DNA from 2 places in the Peribacillus sp. RS7 genome. Region 2 is predicted to be linked to the other one. Evidence: riboswitches for the same ligand, from Rfam matches in the RefSeq annotation. Region 2 holds a riboswitch; the other holds the start of a gene.
The links. Region 2 has a riboswitch for preQ1 ahead of queF (preQ(1) synthase). Riboswitches for the same ligand answer to the same signal wherever they lie in the genome.
Positions count from the first base shown of each region.

Region 1: it holds a riboswitch for preQ1, as region 2 does, so the genes downstream of both, queC (7-cyano-7-deazaguanine synthase QueC) here and queF (preQ(1) synthase) in region 2, are expected to answer to the same signal.

Region 1 is NZ_CP168135.1:688,312-694,916, reverse strand. It holds gene pgsB (poly-gamma-glutamate synthase PgsB) at 1-320, opposite strand, end outside; gene ACDZ29_RS03570 (hypothetical protein) at 1,090-1,302, opposite strand; gene ACDZ29_RS03565 (methyl-accepting chemotaxis protein) at 1,768-3,447, opposite strand; PreQ1 riboswitch class I at 3,634-3,676, shown strand; gene queC (7-cyano-7-deazaguanine synthase QueC) at 3,732-4,397, shown strand; gene queD (6-carboxytetrahydropterin synthase QueD) at 4,397-4,867, shown strand; gene queE (7-carboxy-7-deazaguanine synthase QueE) at 4,860-5,588, shown strand; gene ACDZ29_RS03545 (DUF4260 domain-containing protein) at 5,652-5,999, opposite strand; gene ACDZ29_RS03540 (TetR/AcrR family transcriptional regulator) at 6,053-6,605, opposite strand, start outside.
Region 2 is NZ_CP168135.1:2,619,726-2,626,330, forward strand. It holds gene qoxB (cytochrome aa3 quinol oxidase subunit I) at 1-951, shown strand, start outside; gene qoxC (cytochrome aa3 quinol oxidase subunit III) at 951-1,547, shown strand; gene qoxD (cytochrome aa3 quinol oxidase subunit IV) at 1,549-1,833, shown strand; gene ACDZ29_RS13280 (YfmQ family protein) at 2,147-2,590, shown strand; gene ACDZ29_RS13285 (BA3454 family stress response protein) at 3,244-3,378, opposite strand; gene ACDZ29_RS13290 (EamA family transporter) at 3,620-4,456, opposite strand; PreQ1 riboswitch class I at 4,610-4,655, shown strand; gene queF (preQ(1) synthase) at 4,760-5,260, shown strand; gene ACDZ29_RS13300 (aspartate kinase) at 5,465-6,605, shown strand, end outside.

The DNA.
Region 1 (6,605 bases), 1.9 Mb from region 2:
GCTTCCGTGCCTAAATCGGCAACTTCTTTAACTACACGCCTTTGTTCTCCAATGTTGGGTCCTTCTGGGCGGCGTTTAATCGGTTTTTCTTTGTCGGTAAACCAATAGATCATTCTTGCTGATGTTCCGGTTGTTTTACCTACAGTTTTGTACTTAGCTTCCTGGATCACCCCTGTAATTAGACGCGTTACAGTTGATTTCCCTCGAATTCCATTCACATTCACACGTACCGGGATGGAGTCGAGACGCTTCTGATGGCGTTTTTGTTCGAATATGCCATAGCCAAGCAAAAAGATCGCACAAATAAATATTGGTGCCATTTTTTAACCTCTCTTTTTTTAAATATTTGATTTACTGAATACACACTACATGATTTTAAACTTAATAGGCAATAGTCAATTATTCTATTGTAATATAGTTAATGTCAGCTTTTTCAAATAAATGTATATAGAAGTGTAATAGTATCTAAAGGGATAAAATGCTTTATGAGTACAAAGAAATGGCTAAAAAACACGTAAACCTTGGAATATTTACACTAAAATATGGAAAGTGTAATAAAAGCCCATTTTGAACAGCATCAAAATAGTTTCATGAGCATTTGAGCCCAATTCATTTTGGCTATATTTATATAATTAATTGTTTTTAAAAGTGAGGTTTATTACAGAATGATAATTGTTTATACCCATTTATTTGACCTAAATGTAACAATATTTATGCATCTGTCATTCAATGTAAGATATTGCACCTATCGACTCAATTAGTTGGACTCTTTTGAATATGGACAAAGATGAGTAAAAGAACACATCTCTTTTTTTGTTATTTTTTGGTTTTTTCATTGGAAAATACCCATGGGCCTATAAAGTGATCTTTTCCTTAAACATGAAATAAACTAAAGTTCATCCAATTTTTTTAAAAAATACCTAGTTTCTTCTATTGATATAGTGTTAATAGAAGAATGAAAAATAAAAAAAGCTCAGATGTATATCTGAGCTTTCGGCTTATATATTTTAAATGAATCCGAATGGGTTATAATCCCCGTTTGTGGGCTAGGAGCTACAACATTAGTGGCTGATTATGGAAGGGAACTGTTTAACTGGATTTCTTTCTGTCGGAAATCTCAAGGTTGGAGCCTTTTTTACCGCCATCAATTACATAAAATCTAGGAGCTAATCTCCTTTTTCCTTGATTTTCAGGATTCATCTTCATATAATTTTCGTATTCTTTGCGAAAGAATTCTTCGGTTTCCCGTTCCATTGCTTTTCTTTCGTTAAAATCTGCGATGAATTTGAAAAAACGTTTCATATGAATTCCTCCTTATGGGGTTAAAAGGTCTTAGTTTAATAGTAACATATCGTTGGTGAAGTTTAACCTTTTTTTCAATTTTGTAGAAAAAGTTATGATTTTGTGTGAATAAAGTTGTGAATGGTGTGGTTTGAATGAAAGTAAGCAATGGATAGGTACCCGTGCATTGTGTTGAAATGAACTGTCCGGATCAAGTGAATCCGTGTACCGGGATTTGCGGTAAGCAGGTATTGGAAATGATGATTATTTCAGTTAAATTATTCCTATAATAATATTTATTATACACTAAATATTCTGAAAACAAACGAAAATATTCACATCTAACCACTTTTGATTGATTTGTCTTTTGATGAATCATTAATGTGTATAGTGTTTTATTCCCCGAATATACGAAAACGAAACAATTCACATCATGGAGGGAAAATAAGCAATTTCCCGTATTCAAGTGACGGGAAATTGCTAGTATCATAATTTGAATTTCTTAACCTGTTCAGTCAGCAGTTCAGCTGACGATGCAAGTTCACTGGCATGATTAGTGATTTCATCCATTGAAGAGCTGGATTGTTGGGCGGAGGCGGAGACTTGTTCGATTCCTGCCGCGGACTCTTCGGAAACGGCTGCGATATCTTCGATAGCCTGATTGATTTTTTTACTATTAGTAGAGATATATTTCAATTCATCTGTAATATGCTGTATTTTCATGCCTATATTCCCGACAGAGTGATTGATTGTTTCAAAGGTTCGTCCAGTGAGCGTAATCTGTTTCGTGCCTTCATCCACTTGTGTATAACCATCTTCCAGGGAGTGGACGACCGTTTTTGAACCTGTTTGTATAGCGGAGACAATATCGGTGATGTCCCCAACCGAGTGTGTGACCTCTTCAGCGAGTTTACGCACTTCAGCTGCGACGACGGCAAAGCCCTTGCCATGTTCACCTGCGCGTGCAGCTTCTATGGCCGCATTCAGCGCCAATAGATTGGTTTGATTGGATATATCCTTGATGACCAGCACAAGCTGCGAGATTTCCTGTGATTGAGAATCGAGTCCTTTCACTTGCTCGACGGCATTTTTGACAATCCCATCTATAATCTCCATTTGTTGGACTGAACTGCGCATTAAAGTGGTGCCCTCCTTAGTCAAGGAAAGGATCTCGGTTGAACTTTGAGATACTTCCACTCCTTCAAGATGGGCCTCCACGATCTTGCCTGTGAAATCATCCATCATGCGAACCATTTCAGCTGCCCGGTTGGCTTGTGACTCCGAACCTTCCGAAAGTTCGTACATGGTAGTCGCTATCTGCCTGCTGCCCTGTTGGACTTCATTTGCCGATTGAGTCAGATCCTCGCTTTGGCTGGAAACGGATTCGGATACAACCAGCATTTTTTCGATCGTATCACGAAGGTTTTTCTGCATTTGGTTGGCGGATACCGTTAATTCGCCTATTTCATCCTTGGACTTTTGCTCCAAGGGCTCATGATTCAGCTGCCCATCAGCTATCATTCTCATTCTGTCCCTGATTTTAAGGAGGGGGGTGGTAATGAGGTTGGCAGTCACAAGCGCGAGCAGAAGGCCGATAATGACAGCCGCAATCGAGATGATGATACTTGTCGTCTTGACCGATTTCCCGCTTGCGATCACGCTTTCCCCTGAAGCGACAATCAATTCCTCACGTTCCAAAGTCAGCTCCTTGAGCCCTTCCGTCACTTCATCGCCGACCGGTGCCACTTCATTTTTGAGTATTTCTTTAGCGCGTTCTTCATTTCCTTTATCATATTGAGTAAATACCCGGTCTACAATCATCGTCCTCCAATCCACGCTTTTCTCGATCAATTCCTTCGCTTTATCAGAATCGCTTATGGCCAAAAGATCCTCCTGGATGGCCTTGCTATCCTCTGTATATTGTAAAAACCTTTCTTTATAACTCTCGTCGCCATATAAAATATAGGCTCTTGCTAGTGCGGTTCTTTGTGCTAAATTATAAAGTAGCTTTTCGTCTTGGATAAGAAGTGGAAGTTCCTCATCAATGATATCCTGAGACTGTTTAAGTGACTTGTTGCTGCTATAAATATTGAATGCTCCTAAGATGATACATAAAGATATGATGAGTGAAAATGCCACCAATATCTTTCCTTTAATGCTTTTCAAATTAATGGTCCCCTTTATCGATATTTTATTCACTCTTTTTTATCGGATGGATAATGGGATATTTAAGCAGAAGAGGAGATGACCAAGGTTTCCATTAGGTCTAATTTTCAATAAATATAAACATCTTGATTTCTTTTTGTTTTCAAGTTACTATTGAATTGGAAAAATATTATATTCCGCGTTAAGGCGGAAGAGGTTCTAGCTACCCTCTCAAAAAAACTAAGGAGAAACAGTGCTCTATTCTTAGGGTGCTGTTTTTTTCCGTAAAAAGGAGTTTTATAGAAATGAAGAAGAAAGAAAAGGCAGTGGTTGTGTTTAGCGGAGGGCAGGATAGTACGACGTGCCTGTTCTGGGCGATGGAGAGATATGAGGAAGTGGAAGCGGTAACGTTTGATTATAATCAGCGGCACAGCCTGGAAATCGAATGCGCTCAAAAGATTGCCAATGAATTGGGCGTGAACCATCATATTCTTGACATGTCGCTGCTGAACCAACTGGCACCGAATGCGTTGACAAGAAGTGATATTGCAGTGGAGGACGGAGAAGACGGGGAATTGCCGTCGACGTTCGTGCCAGGGAGGAATTTGCTGTTCCTTTCGTTTGCCGGAGTGTTGGCCAGTCAGATTGGCGCTAAACACATTGTCACCGGTGTCTGTGAAACGGATTTCAGCGGATATCCGGACTGCCGTGATGTATTCATTAAATCGTTGAACGTGACCTTGAACTTGTCGATGGACCAGTCATTCGTGATTGATACGCCGCTTATGTGGCTTAATAAAGAGGAAACATGGGAGCTTGCGGATCAGCTCGGAGCGTTCGACTTTGTTCGCGAAAAGACCCTGACATGCTATAACGGAATCATATCCGATGGCTGTGGAGATTGCCCCGCATGTAAGTTGCGGAAAAAAGGACTGGATGACTATGTAAGCAGACGGAAGGTGCTTTCATGATGTACGGTTTTACTATAGTGGATAAACTCCAAAAAATAGATGAAGATATTCAGCGCAGCCAATTGAAATATACCACCAAGAGGGTTCTGGTCAGTAAGGAGTTCACCTTTGACGCAGCGCACCACCTACATGACTATGAAGGAAAATGCAAGAACTTGCATGGCCACACGTATAAGGTCATTTTCGGATTGAGCGGGTATACGGATTCACGTGGTTTGATGATAGATTTCGGGGACATCAAGGATATATGGAAAAATGAAATCGAAGTCCACCTTGATCATCGTTATTTGAATGAAACCTTGCCACTCATGAATACAACGGCTGAAAATATGGTTGTCTGGATTTATGAAAAAATGGCCGAAGCCCTTTCATTAAAAGATTATGAGGGTGCTAGAGTCGAATTTGTCCGACTATACGAAACGCCGACAAGTTATGCTGAAGCCAGACGGGAGTGGATGGAAAGTGAGTAAACTCCCAGTTATGGAAATCTTCGGACCGACCATCCAAGGTGAGGGAATGGTCATTGGCCAAAAAACCATGTTCGTTCGGACGGCAGGCTGCGATTATTCCTGTGCCTGGTGTGATTCCGCATTTACTTGGGATGGCACCGGTAAGGAAGATACCGTCCAAATGACTGCCGAAGAAATATGGGATGAGCTGAAGCGAATTGGGGGTTCCGGCTTTTCGTTCGTGACGATATCAGGCGGAAACCCGGCACTGCTGAAAAACCTAAATGGCTTGGTAGAAATCTTACATGAAAATAAAATGAAAATAGGTGTGGAAACACAAGGGAGCCGATGGCAGGATTGGTTTCTTGATATTGATGAACTGACCATTTCACCTAAGCCGCCGAGCTCAAGAATGAACACGGACTTTACGGTACTTGACCGAATCATATCGAACCTTGCCAATCGAAACCCTGAAAACCATGTCTCATTGAAAGTAGTCGTCTTTAACGAAGAAGATTACCAGTATGCCAAAAGTGTGCATGGCCGTTACCCGGATATTCCGTTTTATCTGCAGGTCGGCAATGATGACAGCACGACGGCTGATGATAATCAATTGATCAGCGGTCTTTTGAAGAAATACGAAGAGTTAATAGATAAAGTGATAGCCGATGATGATTTGAATGATGTGAAAGTGCTGCCCCAGCTGCATACCTATATATGGGGTAACAAGCGAGGCGTGTAAAGAAAAGAGAGCAGGAGGCAGTGTGATGTGTAATCACACTGCCTTTTACATGTGGAAAGCTTCCTATACCTTTTGAAGGTGTGTAGCTTTGAAGGATGATGTGTATTTAAGGCCATATCCAAATAAGCGGTCCATTCCAATATGTGCGGTCCAAATTAAACCAATCATCATACATGCATCCGACTTTAGAAAAACGGCTAGCAAAATCATGAAAATCGGCACGGTATAAGTGTGGAAAAAGTTATAAACTTTTGCTCCAACTCGTTCATCGATCGAATAGGCCAACATGGAAACATCAGGCGACAAAATCAATAAAAGGAAAATCCACCAGCTGAATTCAAATAACGAATAGACGTAAATCATCGCTAAAAGGACCATGAGTCCTTCGATATGAAGGAATTTCTTTACCATTTAAAAGCCTCCTGAAATTCAATTAACCATTGGTCAATGAAATTCATGAAAAATTAAATAATGTTCTTGATGATATTTTTTACGTGAAAATCAGCTAAACCTTTTACATCCGGATAAGATAGATCAGAATTAATATAAAACGTTATGAATCCGTGAAGAGACAGGAAAATGGACCATATGGATGCAGGATTCAGTTTGTTGTCGGTAAGGTCTGTCAAGGACTGGATTAGCTTTTCGTAGGTCTTATTGGAATCGATTTGAAGTAAATGCTGAATTTCTTTTTCCTTGGATAAAAACATGATGGAATAATGATTCTGTTGGGTTAAACCGAACTCTATGAAGCACAATAAAATCTTCTCCATTTTTCGGGAAGGGTCATTTTCCGACATGATGATATCATCGATTAAAGTATTTAAAACGGAAAAATCCGTTTTAACCAAACTATAAAATATTTCTGCCTTATTTTTAAAGTGATAATAAATGGCTCCATGGCTGCAATCCAATGATTTAGCCAATTGTCTCATTGAGACGTTCGAATACCCTTCGGTGGCAAAAAGATGTCTAGCTTCATTCAATACCATTTCCCTGGATAATTCTTTACCTGCC
Region 2 (6,605 bases):
ACAATGGGTCACGGTGCAATGGTTAATGGTATCTTCTCGATTACCACAATGGCAATTGCCGTTCCGACCGGTGTTAAGATTTTCAACTGGTTGTTCACACTTTGGAAAGGTAAAATCGTTTTTACCGTCCCAATGTTATACTCGTTAGCTTTCATTCCGATTTTCACTCTCGGTGGGGTAACTGGGGTTATGCTTGCAATGGCAAGTGCTGACTACCAATACCACAATACAATGTTCTTAGTAGCTCACTTCCATTACGTTTTAATCCCTGGTACTGTATTTGCCGTACTTGCTGGTTTTACGTACTGGTGGCCAAAAATGTTTGGCTTCATGTTGAGCGAAAAAATTGGGAAATGGTCGTTCTGGTTCATTACAATCGGCTTTAATGTAACATTCTTCCCGATGTTCATCACTGGTTTAGATGGGCAGGCACGTCGTATGTATACGTACTCTGAATCAACGGGCTATGGTCCATTGAATATGCTTTCTTTCGTTGGAGCAATTGGCTTAGCAATAGGTTTTGCACTTATTGTGTACAATATCTATTGGAGCACTCGTTATGCATCAAGAAATATTTCAAACGATCCATGGGATGCACGTTCTCTAGAGTGGGCTACCCATACACCAATTCCAGAATATAACTTTGCAATTGTGCCTACAGTTGATTCTACAGAAGCATTCTGGGATTCTAAGAAAAAGGGCTTTAAATTATTTGGTGGTAAAGTAGAAAAGATTCATATGCCAAATAACAGTGGCGTGCCGTTTATCATGAGCTGTATCTTCTTCGTTTGGGGCTTTGCAATGGTATTCAGCATGTGGATCATTGCAATCATTGCAACGATCGGTATCTTTGCTTGTATGATTCACCGTTCATTCGAAAAAGATCACGGACGTTATATCTCTGTTGAAGAGATCGAAGAAACTGAAAATAAATTGCGAGGTGCTAAGTAATGAAAATAGATAACTCGCTGCCACTAGAATATAGCACGGAAGAAAATCGCTTAAAGATTTTTGGATTTTGGATTTTCCTTGGGGCAGAAATAGCTCTTTTCGCTACACTGTTCGCCACTTATTTTGTATTAGTTGATGGAACTGGAAATGGTCCAACAGGGGAACATCTTTTTAAAGTCCCAACCTTAATGTTTCAAACAATCTTTCTTTTAACTAGTAGTTTTACCATAGGTCTTGGAATCAATGCAATGAGACTTGGCAGGCAGAAAGCAACGATTGGTTTCTTCATTATCACCCTTATTCTTGGTTTAGGCTTCTTGGGAGTCGAAATTTATGAATTCGTTGAGTATGTACATGAAGGAGCAACCATTCAAACCAGTGCTTTCTTATCTAGTTTGTTTACATTACTAGGTACGCATGGAGCTCACGTTACACTTGGTTTATTCTGGGGAACCTTCATCGTCATGCAGATTAAAAAGCGCGGTATGACTCCAGAAACAACAAACAAGGCTTTCATCTTTTCACTTTACTGGCATTTCTTGGACGTTGTCTGGATCTTCATCTTCAGTTTCGTCTACCTGAAAGGAATGATGTAATATGAAAGAATTATTCCCACGGGGCCAAGTTATGGGATTTGCCTTCTCACTAGTCCTGACTGTGGTCGCACTATCAGTTATTGTGTTTGATCTCTCACTTAAAATGGGTGTGATCATCCTGCTTGTTACAGCTTTCATGCAAGCTGCACTGCAATTGGTTATGTTCATGCACGCAGGTGAGTCTGAAGATAAAGCATCGATTTACACAAATGTTTATTACGGATTGTTCGTAGCATTGGTTACAATTTTCGGTACAATGCTAACAATGATTTGGGGATATCAATAATCGATTGAAAAGCTGGGCGTCTTGATGACGCCCAGTTTTTTTGTATTTATACCACTCTAATCACTTCGTTCATAGAAATTAGTTAAGAAGGGTGTGGATGAAACCATTTTGTTTAGTATAACCATTTCGGAATATTATATTTATAAGGGCAAAATTTACTTTTTTTGAAGCGCTCCCGTGCGTTTAAAGTGCAATGTTTTACTAAAGTAAAACGTTAATATAACAGACACATTTTCTAAGAAAAACTATCTGATCCTTTGATATAATAATCTATATAAGAAATTAATATATGACGTAGCGGAGATGATGAAATATGACATTGCCGGTTTTGATTTTGACAATTCTATTAAGTTTGCTTAAATTATTAGTAACCTGCCTTCCAACCGATGCAGTGAATTGGATTATCAGCAAATTTAAAATACATTCAGAACTTAGTGACGAGAATGCAATCGTAACCTTTGACGGAAGACGTTTGGAAAGTGAAGATAAAATAAAAGTTATTAATTATTTTAATAAGGCTAAATTTTTGAAAAAGAATCATATATTCCCTGGTAATGAGCAATTGTTTTTACATCCAGAGAACAGTGGGACTCCATTAGTCATTGATACTAAAAGAGGTAAAAAAGATGTTAGGTTATTTGTGTACATGTACAACGACCGTGTGGATGTAGTTAAGCAGTACAGGAAGAAATTAGTTTCGTATAGTCTGCTTTCCGATAGCCTCCAAGAACGCTCTATGCCATTAAGTTTAAATTAAAAGAACATTAAAAATGGCGATCTTTAAAAAAGAACATTTCAGACTGTAGGCAAACTCGAAAGAAAAGCGAATTTGCCTACAGTTTTTTTATTTAAAAAGGTTCCAGTTGTTTTCAGACGCTCCCTTTCCGCCGACTGTCTGCAAAGCCACCTCGCCGCATGCGTCTTTGGTGACTCGGTAAGCTGGTTTTTCGGCAGGAGTGTCGCGAATTTCTTCAATCCAGTGAGGTTTCATCCCATATTAAAGAGAAAAGTATCTTGGAGTATACCCTGTCTGTTTTAAAAAGATCGTAATGCTTCCCTCGGTAATCGCGATAGGGATACGGGATTAGGCCATTCCGTATCCCATTTTTTCGACAAACTGAGGCGTTCTTTAAAAAAATCGTCTTAATTTCTAAATTACTTGTTATTCAAATTGATTGTTGTAACGTAAAAACGTCTTAAAATTATTGTCACAAGAAAAAATAATTATGTGGATTATATGGGAAAATCGCTATCGAGGGTTCTTTAGAGAATACAAATGAAATACAGAAATCAGGATTGAAAAGGGTTTTAATTGTTAATTAATATAAAAACAAAGTGCATAGTGATTTTGGTGAGTTATATCTAAAAAGGTAATAAAAAAAGCAGGTATCTAAATCGATGCCTGCTTTTTTATGCTTTCCATTGTTTTTCCACTTGTTGAAGGGCTTGTTGTAAAATTTCTTCTTGATTAGTACCCGGTTTAGTAAGTACGTTAGTTTGATAAGATTTTCCTTGGAAATCAACTGTTACTGTAACTTTTTCCATTATGCATCGTTCCTTTCTAGTATTAAATGGGATGGTTGTACTACTTCTTTTATACCCTTGGGAGGAGATTTTTCAAACATTGCGGAATTAGCAAAAGTTGAGATTTAATATTCAAAATTATCTGATACTTTTACAGATGTGTCAACATTTTTTTTTTGACCTGCCCCATTTCCCGTTTAAATAGAAAATGACCTGGCTTGTACACATGACAGCCAGGTTGTTTTTGTAAAATGAACTATATTCATATTTTAGTTAAAATAATACCGATTAATGCAGCAAGAACACCGGCAATTTGATAGGTTTTTAGTTTTTCCTTGAATAAATAACATCCAGCGAATACGACAACTAAACAGTTCAGGCTGACGACAGGAAAAATGATGCTTGCGATCCCGGTGTTCAATGCAAAGAAATAACATCCATAGCCTATCATGCTTAAAAAACCTACCAAGGAACCGATTTTGACTTCCTTTAGCTTGATTTTTTCTTTTTTAAAGGCCAGAGCCGAAAGAAGATAAAGCATTCCGCCTCCATACATTGATACTAAGATATCAAGGGAGTTTAAGTGAAGACGTGTTGATGTCGTCATTAGAATTCCGAGCACACCAAATGATAAGATGGAGAATAATGTGTGCATGATCCAAGGGACATATTGATGGTTACCTTTGGCGTTAGGTGTATACTGGATGACTAATGTAGCGAGAAGCATGCAGGCGATTCCACTCCACTGCAAGGAAGAAATATGTTCGTGAAAAATTAAAGCTGCACAGAGTATGGGGAATATAGCATTAGCTGCGATTAATGGTGATGTCAAGCTTGCCGGACCTTTTTCAAAGGCGCTTGCCATCTGGATGTTACCATTAGCGTTCAGTACACCAATTGCTGCACCAAGCATGATGGACAGCCAGTTCAGCTGTAAACCATCCATAAATACTCCATAAGCAATGGATAAAATAAAAGCTGAAAAATAAAAGAAAAATTGGATATGTATCTTTGAATAGCTTTTTCCGCTACTCCATTTGAAAATGCTGTTATTGATTCCGAAACATAAGCTGGTAATGAGTGCTGCAAAAATCCACATGTGTATATTCTCTTCTTTCTTATAGGTTGAACTGCTTTTTCCATTTTAAACTGAATATATAAAGGAATCAAACCCAATTTAAGAGAGTTGCATTGACAGATTGACTATTTTTTTTTATATTTACTAAGACAATTTTAAAATATTTCCCGATAAACGGGAGAGGTTCATAGCATCACCCTCTTAAAAAAACTATGGATTTGATATTTTTCGCGAATCAACCATATCTTTGAGGAGATATGGTTTTTGTTATATAGAGGCCCATTTTATGAATCTCCCTGAAACGTGGGATTAGGAGGACTTTTCATGTCTGGAAGAAAAGAAGAAGAATTAAAAAAAGATATCACACTGCTTGGGAATCAAGGAACAAAATATACATTTGACTATGCGCCTGAAATCCTTGAGTCATTCGATAACAAGCATCCGAACCGGGATTATTTCGTTAAATTCAATTGCCCGGAATTCACTAGCTTATGTCCGATAACGGGCCAGCCGGATTTTGCTACCATTTACATCAGCTATATTCCCAGTGTGAAAATGGTGGAAAGCAAGTCTTTGAAACTTTATTTATTCAGCTTCCGCAATCACGGTGATTTCCATGAAGACTGCATGAACATCATCATGAATGATTTAATCGAATTGATGGACCCTAAATATATTGAAGTCTGGGGCAAGTTTACACCTAGGGGCGGAATTTCCATCGACCCTTACACGAATTATGGAAAACCAGGTACGAAGTATGAGGAAATGGCGAATTACCGCTTGATGAACCATGACTTATACCCGGAAACTGTGGATAATCGCTAAAGAATAGGAGAGACAATGGGCATATGCCCATTGTCTTTTTCTTTGTTTTTAACTATTCTGGATCAGTCGTCCTGATGTTTTGTCCTTTTTAAAAATACAAATGTCCTCCTATAATGGAATTCCCACTTGATTGTTTCGAGAAAAAGCGTAATAATAGGGAGAGTTGATTTTGACAGAATATTTACGAAAATAGGGGATGTCGAGATGAAAGTTGCAAAGTTTGGTGGAAGTTCACTTGCGTCAGGTGAACAGTTGAGGAAGGTATTCGAAATTGTTGTTTCTGATCCAGAGAGAAAGATTGTAGTCGTTTCGGCTCCAGGGAAACGCAATTCCGATGATATAAAGGTGACGGATTTATTGATTGAAGCTGCGGAACAGCAGCTGCGCGGGGATAACGGAGAGCATTTGATAGAAGATGTCGTATCCCGCTATGCGAGCATTGCTGAAGAGCTGGATATATCCGAGAGTGTCATCACTGGGATTCATGAAAATTTAATGGCACTGCTGCATGCTGACCAATCTAACCAGAAGCGCTATTTGGATGCTTTAAAGGCCAGTGGCGAAGATAATAATGCGAAGCTGGTCGCAGGTTATTTTCAAAGCCGTGGGGTAGAGGCAAAGTATATAAATCCAAAGAAGGCCGGCTTGATCGTAACGGATGAAGGTGGATTTACCAAGGTGCTGCCGGAGTCTTATGATCGGTTATATGCTCTTCGTGAAGAGCCTGGAATCGTAGTATTCCCAGGGTTCTTCGGTTATACGTTAGATGGTGATGTGTTAACCTTCTCAAGAAGCGGTTCCGATATTACTGGTTCGATTCTTGCGAATGGGGTCAAAGCTGATTTGTATGAGAACTTTACGGACGTGGATGCCGTTTATGCGGTGAATCCAAATGTGGTTTCCAATCCGAAGGGAATCCGGGAATTAACCTATCGTGAAATGCGTGAGCTTTCTTATGCAGGTTTCTCGGTATTTCATGATGAGGCGCTGATTCCTGCATTCCGTGCGGGAATACCTGTCCATATCCAGAATACGAACAATCCGGCGGCACAAGGGACACGCATTGTGAATACACGGGATAATACGAACGGGCCCGTTATTGGGATTGCGAGTGATAAAGGATTTTGCAGCATTTACATTAGCAAATATTTGATGAACCGGGAAGTTGGTTTTGGCCGGAAACTGCTGCACATCCTTGAAGATTATGGAGTTTCATATGAGCATATTCCATCAGGCATCGATGATGTGACGCTAATTCTAAGGCAGGACCAGATGAAAGGTGAAGTCGAGAAGAAAATCATTTCCCGAATCAAGAAAGAGCTTCATGCCGATGAAGTGAATGTGG